DNA from 3 places in the Streptomyces sp. NPDC029138 genome. Region 3 is predicted to be linked to each of the others. Evidence: riboswitches for the same ligand, from Rfam matches in the RefSeq annotation. Region 3 holds a riboswitch; each other region holds the start of a gene.
The links. Region 3 has a riboswitch for cobalamin ahead of ACZ4WH_RS04735 (CbtB domain-containing protein). Riboswitches for the same ligand answer to the same signal wherever they lie in the genome.
Positions count from the first base shown of each region.

Region 1: linked by a shared signal. The riboswitch ahead of ACZ4WH_RS13085 (cobalamin biosynthesis protein) and the one ahead of ACZ4WH_RS04735 (CbtB domain-containing protein) in region 3 are both predicted to bind cobalamin.
Region 2: linked by a shared signal. The riboswitch ahead of nicT (Nickel transporter NicT) and the one ahead of ACZ4WH_RS04735 (CbtB domain-containing protein) in region 3 are both predicted to bind cobalamin.

Region 1 covers NZ_JBVHWM010000011.1:97,533-101,604, forward strand. The annotation lists gene ACZ4WH_RS13080 (cobyric acid synthase) at 1-707, opposite strand, end outside; gene ACZ4WH_RS13085 (cobalamin biosynthesis protein) at 704-1,648, opposite strand; cobalamin riboswitch at 1,752-1,892, opposite strand; gene ACZ4WH_RS13090 (hypothetical protein) at 2,051-2,278, opposite strand; gene ACZ4WH_RS13095 (inorganic phosphate transporter) at 2,313-3,569, opposite strand; gene ACZ4WH_RS13100 (lysozyme) at 3,713-4,072, opposite strand, start outside.
Region 2 covers NZ_JBVHWM010000006.1:4,183-8,254, reverse strand. The annotation lists gene thrS (threonine--tRNA ligase) at 1-78, shown strand, start outside; gene ACZ4WH_RS08340 (nucleoside hydrolase) at 219-1,181, shown strand; gene nicT (Nickel transporter NicT) at 1,185-2,267, opposite strand; cobalamin riboswitch at 2,296-2,478, opposite strand; gene ACZ4WH_RS08330 (ArsR/SmtB family transcription factor) at 2,560-2,910, shown strand; gene ACZ4WH_RS08325 (glycoside hydrolase family 13 protein) at 2,990-4,072, shown strand, end outside.
Region 3 covers NZ_JBVHWM010000003.1:158,899-162,970, reverse strand. The annotation lists gene ACZ4WH_RS04755 (amidohydrolase family protein) at 1-402, opposite strand, end outside; gene ACZ4WH_RS04750 (NAD(P)-dependent oxidoreductase) at 399-1,286, opposite strand; gene ACZ4WH_RS04745 (antibiotic biosynthesis monooxygenase family protein) at 1,283-1,621, opposite strand; gene ACZ4WH_RS04740 (hypothetical protein) at 1,960-2,286, shown strand; cobalamin riboswitch at 2,340-2,461, shown strand; gene ACZ4WH_RS04735 (CbtB domain-containing protein) at 2,498-2,719, shown strand; gene ACZ4WH_RS04730 (CbtA family protein) at 2,742-3,494, shown strand; gene ACZ4WH_RS04725 (histidine phosphatase family protein) at 3,629-4,072, opposite strand, start outside.

The DNA of each region.
Region 1 (4,072 bases), on a different contig from region 3:
TCCTCGTCGATGCCGAGCCCGTGCCGGAAGGGCAGCACGCCGTACGTCCGCCGCCCGGTGAGGTCCCGGAGCATGTCCAACCCCGGCTCCAGCAGGCTCACATCGCCCCGGAACTTGTTCACCAGGAACCCGGCTACCAGCTCCTGGTCCTCGGGCGAGAGCAGGGCGACGGTCCCGAAGAAGGAGGCGAACACGCCCCCGCGGTCGATGTCGCCGACGACGAGCACGGGCAGCCGCGCGTTCCGCGCGATCCCCATGTTGACGATGTCGGTCCGCCGCAGGTTGATCTCGGCAGGACTCCCCGCCCCCTCACAGATCACCGCGTCATACGTGCCCCGCAACTCCGACAGGCAGTCCAGCACCGTGCCCAGCAGCCGCTGCCGGCGCCCGCCGTGGTACCCGCGCGCACTCAACTCCCCGACCGGCTTGCCCAGCAGCACCACCTGGCTGCTCTGCTCACCGCCGGGCTTGAGCAGCACCGGGTTCATCAGCGCGGTCGGCTCGACGCGGCACGCCTGGGCCTGCATGGCCTGCGCCCGGCCGATCTCGGCGCCCTCGCGCGTGACGAACGAGTTCAGGGACATGTTCTGCGCCTTGAACGGCGCGACCTTCACGCCCTGGCGCACCAGCCAGCGGCAGATGCCGGCCGTCACGACGCTCTTGCCCGCGTCGGAGGTGGTGCCGGCGACGAGGAGACCACCGTTCACTTCCCACGTCCTTTCAGGAGGGTGCGCGCCGCGAGCGTGGTGCCGAGCGCGAGCAGACCGACGCGGCGGGAGAGCCGTGCGGCCAGGTCGATGTCGGTGACCCGGACCGGCCGACCGGTGGCGCCGTTCAGCACCGGGCGGTGTTCGACCCGGCCGCCGTAGGAGAGCGTCCCGCCCAGGCGCACGCCGAGAGCGCCCGCGAAGGAGGCTTCAACGGGCCCGGCGTTGGGGCTCGGATGCTTTCCCGCGTCCGCCCTCCAGGCGCGCACGGCACCCCGCGGATCGGGTCCGGCCACGGCGGCGAGTACGGCGGTCAGCCGGGCCCCCGGCCAGCCGACGACGTCGTCCAGGCGGGCGGAGGCCCAGCCGTAGCGCCGGTGGCGGGGCGACTTGTGACCCACCATCGCGTCCAGGGTGTTGACCGCGCGGAACCCGAGGAGCCCCGGGACTCCGGCGACGGCACCCCAGACGAGGGCGCCGACCACGGCGTCGGAGGTGTTCTCGGCGACCGACTCGACGACGGCCCGGGCGATGCCGTCGGCGTCCAGCGCCTGCGGGTCCCGGCCGCACAGATGCGGCAGCCGGGCCCGGGCGGCCTCGACGTCCCCGGCCTCCAAGGCGCGCCCGATGGCGCGGGCTTCCCGGGCGAGCGAGGTGCCGCCGACGACGGCCCAGGTGGCGGCGGCGGTCAGCGCGGCGGAGGCGGTACGGGAGGGGCGTACGGCGCGAACGGCCAGCGTTCCCAAGGCGACGGCGCCACCGGCGCACACGGCGGTGTGCAGGGCGCCCCAGCCACGGTGGTCGTGCCACAGGGCGCGTTCCACGGCGCCGGCCGCCCGGCCGAACGCGGCGACCGGGTGCCCGCGGCGCGGATCGCCGAGGAGCAGGTCACCGAGGACGCCGGCGGCGGCGCCGTACGCGTAAGCGCGATCGGCACCCATCGGCTCAGCCGGCCGTGGGGACAGGAACGGGCCTGGTACTGGTCCTCGATCGGCAGCCGAGCATGGCGATATGTGTCCTCACTCAGGGTGTCCGCGCCCTGGTTCGACGTGAATCGGCGGTGAGAGTTCCTGGCTCCCGGGGTTTCTTCCCCGGTGACAGTGGCGGGACCGCGCCGGATTCGCACCGGCTTCCTCTCTTGCCGCCGTACATGGCCTGGGCAGTCCACCACGCGCCCGGAACGGCCGTCAACTTGCCGTTGACCTGGGATGCCGGACTGTGCTGAGGCCCACATCACCGGCCCGCCGGACGGCACCGGACGGCCGGTCCGACGACATGCGTCGGCCCCGCCGGTCCCGCTGAAGCGGTGGCCCGGCGGGGCCGATGCGTGAGGTTTCGAACCGTCAGGGCTTGACGACGATCAGGTAGATCCCGTACGCCACCGCCGCCGCGCAGGCCGCGAAGCACACGTACGCGCCGGTCACCGCCAGCGCGGCGGACCCGCCCTGCGCCGCCGCCTTCTCGCGGCGGGACAGGCCGTTGATGCCGAGGGTGAACAGGACCACCAGGCCCACCGTGAACGCGAGGCTGACGCCGAAGACGGAGCCGAGGGCCGCCCAGTCGATCTTCATGGGGATGCTTCCTTCAGTAACCGTGTGCTCGGGGTCAGACCGCGGCGGCCGGCGGGGTGGCCGGGGCGGCGGCGGGGGAGGGCTCGGTGGCCGGGGCCGGGATCGTGGCCGTCAGGTCCTCGGTGACCGCGCCCACCGGGGGCGGGGTCACGGCGGCGATGGCGGTGGTCACCACACCCGCCGGCTCCCCGGCGTCGGCGACCACGTTGGTGTGGTCGACGACCTCGCGGCGGGAGACCTTCCAGATCGCGGCGCTCGCGGCGACCAGGAAGACGGCGACGACGGCGGTGCCCCAGTCACCGAGGTCGGTGACGGACTCGGCGCCCCCGCCGACCAGCGCGGCGGCCGGGAGGGTGAGCCCCCAGGCGACGAACATGCGGGTCGCGGTGGACCAGCGGACCACGCCGCCCTTGCGGCCGAGGCCCGCGCCCATCACCGAGCCGGAGACGACGTGCGTGGTGGAGAGGGAGAAGCCGAGGTGGGAGGAGGCCAGGATGGCGGTCGCGGCGCTGGTCTGGGCGGCGAAGCCCTGGCGCGGCTCCAGGTCGGTCAGGCCCTTGCCCATGGTGCGGATGATGCGCCAGCCGCCGATGTAGGTGCCGAGCGCGATGGCCAGGCCGGCGGAGAGGATGACCCAGGTGGGAGGGTTGGAGCCGGGGGCGATGGAGCCGCCCGCGACGAGGGCGAGCGTGATGATGCCCATCGTCTTCTGGGCGTCGTTGGTGCCGTGCGCGAGAGAGACCAGACCGGCGGAGGCGATCTGGCCGGCGCGGTAGCCCTTGCGGGTGGCCTCGCCGTCGGCGGTGCCGCCGACGCCGTAGGAGAACCGGGTGGCCAGCAGCGAGGCGAGGCCCGCGACGACCGGCGCGGCGACGGCCGGGAGCAGCACCTTGGTGACCAGGACGTCACCGTGGACGGCGCCGAAGCCGGCGGAGGCGACGGTGGCGCCGACCAGGCCGCCCATCAGGGCGTGCGAGGAACTGGAGGGCAGGCCCACCAGCCAGGTCAGCAGATTCCAGAGGATCGCGCCGACCAGGGCGGCGAAGATGACCTCGGGACGGATGCCGGTCTCGTCGACGAGACCCTTGGAGATCGTGTTCGCGACCTCCACGGAGAGGAAGGCGCCCACAAGGTTGAGGACGGCGGACATGGCAACCGCGATCTTCGGCTTCAGGGCGCCTGTGGAGATGGTGGTGGCCATCGCGTTCGCGGTGTCGTGGAAACCGTTCGTGAAATCGAACGCGAGAGCGGTTACCACCACAATCGCGAGGATCAGCGAGAAGCTTTCCATTTACCCAGGCAATCGTTCGAGGTCATTGGCTGGATGAACGTAGGCAACCTGGGTGAACGGAAGATGAACTGAGGCGGGCGTGAGGGTGTCCGTAACGCGCGTGCGAGGTTCCGCTTCGCGTCTTCGGCCCAGGCGTGCCTTGGCTAGTGGCCTCGCGCGAAGATCCGCAGCCGGCTCAGCGAGCCGTTGAAGAGATTTTGGTCACCCGGCAGCCTGCCCTTGACGGCGTGCTGCCAGAACGTCCAGTACCGCCAGCCGCCGGGCAGCGTGCCCGGTCGCGAGGTGCCGTGGCGGGCGATCCACAGGGCGTGCGAGGAGGAGAAGGCGCGGCTGTTCCCGGTGCACAGCTTCCACCACTGGGTTGTGGTGTAGATCACCGGACGGCGGCCGGTCTCCTCCTTGATCTCGTCGCTGAACGACCGGATCCAGCGGACCATCCGGGCCTTGCTCAGGCCGTAGCACTTGTGCTTCGCGTTGTACGGGTTGTACTCGATGTCCAGCGC
Region 2 (4,072 bases), on a different contig from region 3:
CGGGTGGCGGCACGCGGCCCCGCACTGTGGGACGGGGGTGCCCGCGCCTCTGAGCCGAGCTGCGGTTCACCCACCTGAAAGGCGCGGGGAACCGCGCGAGCGGCCGGCACGGACCCGCGTCCGGCGAACGACCCGCACCCGGACCTGACGACCGCCGTCCGGCACCGGTCACGTCGGCTCGGCCTGATCTAAGGTCGGCACGACGGAAGGAGTCCGCCGTGGACGGTCAGCCCATTCCCGTGATCATCGACTGCGACACCGGCGTCGACGACGCCCTGGCCCTGCTGTTCGCCGTGCGCCACCCGGGACTCGACCTCCGGGCGGTGACCTGCGTGGCCGGGAACACCGACGTGGACGGGGTGGTCCGCAACACCCTCACCGTGCTGGAGCAGGCGGGCGCCCCCGACATCCCGGTGGCCCGGGGTGCCGAGCGCCCGCTGCTGGAGCCGGCCCGCCCGGCCCCGGTGCACGGCGTCGACGGCATGGGCGACCTGGGCCTGCCCGCGCCCGCCCGGACCCCCGTGGCCGTCGACGCCGTCACCCTCCTGCGCCGCGAGATCCTGGCCTCCCCGCGCCCGGTGACACTGATCCCGACCGCGCCGCTCACCAACATCGCCCTGCTGCTGCGCACCCACCCCGAGGTCACCCGGAACATCGAGCGGATCGTGTTCATGGGAGGGGCGGTGGCCACCGGCAACGCCACGCCGGTCGCGGAGTTCAACGTCTGGCACGACCCGGAGGCGGCGGCGATCCTGCTGACCGCCGGGGTGCCGATCACGATGTACAGCCTGGACGTCTTCCAGCAGGTCGTCGTGGACAGCGCCGAGGTCCACCGGCTGCGCGCCAGCGGCGAGCCCGGCACCCGCCTCGCCGGTGAGCTGCTCGCCCACCGGCCGGCCCACCAGGGCGAGCCGCCTCAGGCGGAGGAGGCGGGCGGCCTCGGCGACGCGGGCGCGGTCTGCGCGGTCGCCGACCCGCACGGCATCACCACCCGCCTGCTCCCGGTCGAGGTCTCCCTCGCCCCTGGCCCCACCAGGGGCCAGACCGTCGTCGACCGCCGCCCCCGCCTCGGCGAGTCCGAGATCCACGAGGGCGGCCGTGAACGCGCCCTGGTCGACGTGGCGTTGGAGGTGAACGCCGACCGGTACGTGAAGCTGTACCTGGAGACGGTCGCGCGCTAGCCGCTACTCGGCGGCGGACGGGGAGACCGCCCAGCGCTCCTCCACCCGGGCGACCTTCCAGTACGCCAGCGCCGCCGCCCACACCACCACGAACAGGCCGACGATGAGGTAGCCGACGTGGTCGAGGTCGAGGCCGGCGATCCAGCCGGTGATGTCGTCGTGCAGGCCGAACCTCTCGTGCAGGACGCCGACCAGTTCGATGGTGCCGATGAAGAAGGCGACGGCGATGGACAGCCCGGTGATGGCGAGGTTGTAGAAGACCTTGCGGACCGGGTTGGAGAACGCCCACTGGTAGGCGAAGTTCATGAACGTGCCGTCGAGCGTGTCGAACAGGCTCATCCCGGCGGCGAAGAGGAGGGGCAGGCAGAGGACCGCGTACCAGGGCAGGCCCGCCGCCGCGCCCGAGCCCGCCATCACCATCAGCGTGACCTCGGTGGCCGTGTCGAAGCCGAGCCCGAAGAGGAAGCCGAGCGGGTACATCTGTCCCGGCCGCGAAATGGACTTCGTCAGACGGCCGAGGACGCGGTTCATGAACCCCCGCGAGTCCAGGTGCTGTTCCAGCTCCTTCTCGTCGTACGCGCCCGCCCGCATCGCCCGGAAGACCTTCAGGATGCCCACCAGGGCGATCAGGTTCAGGGCGGCGATGAGGTAGAGGAACGTGCCGGAGATCGTCGTACCGAGGAAGCCGAGCACCTGGTGGGTGGTGGAGCCGTCGTTCATGACCTTCCCGGCCAGCGAGGTGCCGCCCGCGATCAGCAGCGCCAGCAGCACCACCACGCTGGAGTGGCCGAGCGCGAACCAGAACCCCACCGACACCGGCCGCTTCCCGTCGGCCATCAGCTTCCGGGTGGTGTTGTCGATCGCCGCGATGTGGTCGGCGTCGAAGGCGTGCCGCATGCCGAGGGTGTAGGCGGTGATGCCGAGCCCGACCCCGAAGACGTCGGTGCCGACCTTGTAGTGCTCGGGCGCGACGAGGAGGTACAGAATTCCGAAGGCGACGACGTGCAGGGCGACGATCACCGCCATCAGCCCCACTGTCTTGACGGTGTCCTCGCGTCGCCAGCGGAAAGACGCGGCATCGGCCATGGGTTCACGCTCCAGCACCTCGTGGATCACTTCGTGAGCTGCCGTGGCCGGTCTCCTGGCTTACGGGTCGTACGTCCGCCGTCCCTGCCTTCCCGGTCATGCGACCAGTGGCCCGGCGATGCCGGACGGAACGGGAACTCCCCGATCACAGTGGCGAGGGCCGCGTCGACCTTCCATCGACTTCCCGAACACCACGGCCCGCCCACCGTAGAGGGGCACGCGGTTTCCTGCATAGCTGCGCACCTGCGCAGGTATCGAAGATCACAAACAGCGGGCCTGCCAGACTGGCCCCATGCATCTCGTGCCTGCCGACCGAGCCGACCGTCGTTCCATCGACGGGCATCGGGTGTGCGAGGCGATCGCCGCCATCGGTGAGGCGGGGCGTCTGCGCACCTGGGCCGACCGTTTCTCGCTGCTCGCCGATGCCAACCGGCTGGCGCTGCTGCTCGCCCTGCACCGTACCGGGCCGCTCGCCGTGTCCGATCTCGCGATCGCCACGGGGATGAACGACCCCGCCGTCTCCCAGGCCCTGCGGCTGCTGCGGGCGGCCGGGGTCGTGGCGGGGGAGAAGGAGGGGCGCGTGGTGCGGTACCGGGTGGTGGACGCGGACGTTCGGGGGCTGTTGGAGCACTGCGTCGGCTGAACGGCCGCTAAAGGTTCCCTTTCCGGGCAAGGTGGACAGATACAGATTCCGTACTGTCGTCCGTCCCCTGGGAGCCCGTATGGCAGACCTCTCGCCGGACCTCTCGTCCAGGAACCCCGACTGGTGGCGGCAGGCCGTCATCTACCAGGTCTATCCGCGCAGTTTCGCCGATGCCGACGGTGACGGCCTCGGCGACCTCCGGGGCATCACCGACCGGCTGGGCCATCTCGCCACGCTCGGCGTGGACGCCCTGTGGCTGAGCCCCTTCTACCCCTCCGAACTCGCCGACGGCGGCTACGACGTCATCGACCCGCGCGGGGTCGACGAGCGCCTCGGCACCCTGGACGACTTCGACGCCCTGGTGGGTGAGGCGCACCGGCTCGGGCTGAAGGTCGTCGTGGACATCGTTCCCAATCACACCTCCCATCTGCATCCCTGGTTCCAGGAGGCGCTGCGCGCCGGGCCCGGCTCCGCCGCCCGGGAGCGGTACGTCTTCCGGCCGGGGCGTGGCGCGCACGGTGAACTGCCGCCCAGCGACTGGCAGTCCGTGTTCGGCGGCAGCGCCTGGCGGCGGGTGCCCGACGGCGAGTGGTACCTGCACCTGTTCGCCCCCGAACAGCCCGACCTCAACTGGGACGACGAGGAGGTCCGCGCCGACTTCCGCACCACCTTGCGGTTCTGGTCCGACCGGGGCGTGGATGGTTTCCGCGTGGACGTCGCCCACGGCCTGGCCAAGGACCTCACCGAGCCGCTGCGGGACCTCGGGGACATCGGCGCGACCGGCGAGCAGGCCCTGCCGCTGATGCCGCCGGGCAGCCATCCCTACTGGGACCGCGACGAGGTCCACGAGATCTACCGCGACTGGCGCAAGATCTTCGACGCCTACAGCCCGCCCCGCACGGCCGTCGCCGAGGCCTGGGTCCCCGGTGCCCGCCGCGCCCTGTACGCCCGTCCGGACGAACTCGGCCAGGCCTTCAACTTCGAGTACCTGGAGGCGCGCTGGGACGCGGAGGAGCTGCGGGACGTCATCACCGCCTCACTGGTCACGGCCCGGACCGCCGGGGCCTCCGCGACCTGGGTGCTGTCCAACCACGACGTCGTACGCCACGCCTCCCGGCTCATGCTGCCGGCCGGCACCGACCCGGCCGCCTGGCTGCTGTCC
Region 3 (4,072 bases):
GTCGGCACGCGGGGAGCCGAGCAGCTCCCCATGCACGCTGGACGTGGTGATCAGACCGACGAAGGCCGGGTCCGCGAGGGTCTCCCGGACTCCTTCGAGGTGATCGTCGTCGCCGAACGGGTTGGCGTACACGTAGCCGCGCAACTGGTCGGGGAACCTGCGGATCAGCCCCGACATCCAGGCGTGGAAGCCGCGCAGCCGGTCGCGTGGCTGGGCGTAGTTGTCGACGCCCGGCACCCGCGCCATCGCGCCGGCCCCGACGGGGCTGCCGATGATGGTGAGGTCGATCCCGGCCTCGGCGCGGGCGGCGAGCATGCCGTCGACGTCGGTCAGGCTCGGGGGCATGGGGAAGCGTTCGGCCGCTTCCGGTGGGGACAGATGCCCGTGGATGTCGATGATCACGTGTCGGTTTCCGGTTTCGGTGCGAGTGCGCGGGTGACCGCGGCACAGTCCTGGTCGCCCAGTCCTTGCTCGGTGGCGCGGACGTGGGTCTCCGCCGCGGCGGTCGCCAACGGCAGAGTCAGGCCGACTGTCGCCGCCTGCTTGGAAGCGAGCATGAGGTCTTTCGCCATCAGCCGCAGCCGGAAGTCCGGCTCGTCGAAGCGGCCGGAGGCCAGGCGCCGGGACTTGAACGCCATGACCGGCGAGGCGAAGCCGCTGCCCGCGATGGTCTTGAGGACCAGCTTCCGGTCGAGGCCGCAGGCGCCCGCCAGTTCGGTGGCCTCGGCCAGCGCCTGCACCTCTATGCCCATCAGCAGGTTGAGGAGCAGTTTCATCCGCATGCCGGACCCGAGTGCGCCCAGATGGACGACCTCCTTGCCCAGCGTCTCCAGCAGCGGGCGGGCGGCGTCGAAGACGCGCTTGTCGCCGCCGGCGAACAGCCGCAGCTCTCCGTCGCGGGCGTGGTCGCGGTTGCCGAGCATGCCGACGTCCAGGACCGAGGGCGCGTCACCGGCGATCTGCACGACCTCGTCGGGGGCGACGGTGCTGGCGCAGATCAGGACGCCGGGGTACGGGCCGTCGGCCAGCACGCCGTCCGGGCCGTGCAGCACGGCGCCGAGGGCCTCGCCGTCGGACACGACGCAGAGGGCGGCGCTCGTACCCGCGACGGCGTCGGCGGGGTGGGCGGCGGCGTGGGCGCCCGCCTCGGAGAGCGGCGCGGTGCGCTGCGGGGTACGGTTCCAAACCCGGACCTGTATCCCCTGGTCGAGGAGGCGACCGGCCAGTCCGGCGCCCATCGTGCCGAGACCGAGGACGGCGACGGGGCCGTTGACGGTGCCCGTCATGCGGACACCCCCTTGGTCTCCTTGATCACACGGAACCGCATGGACTGCCGCTGGTCGACCCACTCGCGCAGCGGGGCCACCAACTCCTGGTGCTCCGCGCTCTGCTGCCAGGCGAAGAAGTCCTCGGCCGACCGCCACTCGCTGGTGATGACCCACTGGCGGGAGTCGTCGACGGGCTCTCCGAGCCGCTCGACGATGTGGCCGGGGGTGTTGGACACGGACTTCCGGAGCTGCTCGTACAGATCCAGGAAGCCCTGCTCGCCGCCCTCGATGACGCGGACCGCGAAGACGACGTTCAGCTTCTCGGCCGACAGGCCGTTGTGGTTGGTGCCCATGTGTCTCCTCCTGAGTGAGATCCGGCAGGACACGACACCAACGGACTCATGTCCCTCGTACGGCTGCAACTCCGAATGGGGGACGGGCCGGTCGGCACAAGGGGTTCACGTTCCGTCATTAGTCATTTCGAGTGACTTACGGGGCTCCTGCCGACGGGTGACCCGCCGTACGGCGGCCGGGTGACGGCGCGTCGCGGGAGATGAAAGGATGATCGCCTTCTGAGGTGACACCGGGGCGCACCTCCCCGGGAGGGGAGTGGGGCGGCGTGCCCGAGAGGCCGGCGGAGGAAGCGGCAGGCCAGGCCGCGGAGGGAACCGGTGCGGCGCCGTGCCGGGTCGTGGTGTGCCGGGACTGCTGCTGCGGCAGCCCCAAGGTGACCGGCGTCGATCACGCGGCGCAGACCGCGCGGCTGCGCGCCGAGGTGCCCGTCCGTGTCTCCGACTGCCTCGACGTCTGTGACCAGGCCAACGTCATCGTCGTACAGCCGTCCGCCGCCGGCCGGGCCGCCGGTGCGCGACCGGTCTGGCTGGGGCTCGTCAACGATCCGGACGCGACCGAGGACATCGTCACCTGGGTGCGGGCGGGCGGCCCGGGGGTGGCTCCGCTGCCGGACATCCTCGACCTGTACGCCTTCACCCCACCGCGGCGGCGCGCGGACCGCTGAGACCCGGGCCGTACGGACTGCGGTCTTGGCCGGACGCCGGTCACGCGGTACGGTCGGTCCGAATCGACGACGGTACGACGGAAGCCGGTGAGAACCCGGCACGGTCGCGCCACTGTATGCGGGCTCCCACGGGGCGCCCGTGAGTCAGACCCGGGGCCGTCGTCCTGTGCACCACCGAGATGGGACGCGAACTCCCAGAGGAGGTCCTGCCATGGCGCAGACCGTCGCCCGGCCGACACCCACCACTCCCGCCGTCCCCGCCAAGCTGCCGCTGAAGGCGACAGCTCCCTGGGCGGTCTTCTTCGGCATCCTCATGCTGGTCCTGCTCTACTTCGTCGGCGCCGAACAGGGCGCCACCTCCGTGGTCAACGGCACGGACGTCCATGAATGGGTGCACGACGCACGCCACCTGCTCGGCTTCCCCTGCCACTGACGCGAGGGGACCGCGCGCACCCATGAACTCCGCAACCGTACGGAACCTCCTCGTACGGGGCATGCTCGCCGGCCTCGCGGCCGGCGTGCTCGCCCTCATCGCCGCCTATTTCCTCGGTGAGCCGAACGTCGACAAGGCGATCGGCTTCGAGGACGCCCACGCGCACGGACACGAGAGGGAGGTCGTCTCCCGCTCCTTGCAGTCCACCGCCGGGCTCGCCACCGGTGTCCTCGTCGACGGCGTCGCCTTCGGCGGCATCGCCGCGCTCGCCTTCTGCTTCGCGCTCGGCCGGGTGGGCCGGTTCGGCCCGCGCGCCACGGCGCTGCTGCTGTCCGGCTGCGCACTGCTCGCCGTGTACGTCGTGCCGTTCCTGAAGTACCCGGCCAACCCGCCGTCGGTCGGCGACCCCGGCACCATCGGCAGGCGGACCGCCCTGTACTTCCTGATGATGCTGCTCAGCGTCCTCCTGGCGATCGCCGCCACCCTCCTCGGCAAGCGGCTGTCGCCCGGTCTGGGCACCTGGTGGGCGACGGTGGTGGCGGTGGCCGCGTTCGCCGTCGTGATCGGCGTGGCCTACGCGTTCCTGCCCGCCGTCGATGAAGTGCCGAAGGACTTCCCGGCCACACTGCTGTGGCGGTTCCGCCTGTCCGCCCTGGCCCTCCAGGCCGTGCTGTGGGCCGGATTCGGCCTGGCCTTCGGGGAGTTGGCCGAGCGCCTGCTGACTCCCGGGCCGGCCACGGGCGCGAAGGGGCGGGCGGTTCCGGCCGCACACTGACTGCGCCCGGCCGGGGCGCGAAGGGCTGAGCCATCCGGCCGCACACCGACTGCGCCTGGCCGGCAGAGGGGGCCCTCCGGAACCACCCGGGGGCCCTCTGGCGTTCTTCGGCTCAATCCCCGGCCGGCAGACGGCTATTCGGCGTCCGGCGCGGACAGCGGACGGCCCAGCCGCAGATTCCACCGCCCGGCCCGGCCGCTCAGTTCGGTCACGGTCAGGGGCGGCACGTCGAGGCGCCAGAAGACCGCGACGGGCATGCCCAGCGCCTCCACCGCCGCCGCCCGCACCAGCTCCGGCTCGACCACGGCGAGCGTACGACCCTCCACACCCTGCGCGTCGGCCAGCCAGCGCGCGACCCGCCCGCACAGGTCCTGGACCGACTCGCCGCCATGCGGTGTGCACGCGGGGTCGGTGAGCCAGCGGCCCACCGCGTCGGGCTCGGCGGCTCCCACCTCGTCCAGCGTGCGGCCTCGCCAGCGGCCCACATCGAGACCCGTCAACTCCGGTACCGGCACGCCGTCCAGGCCCAGCGCCGCGGCCGTCTCCAGGCAGCGCACGCTGGGGGAGGCGAGCACACG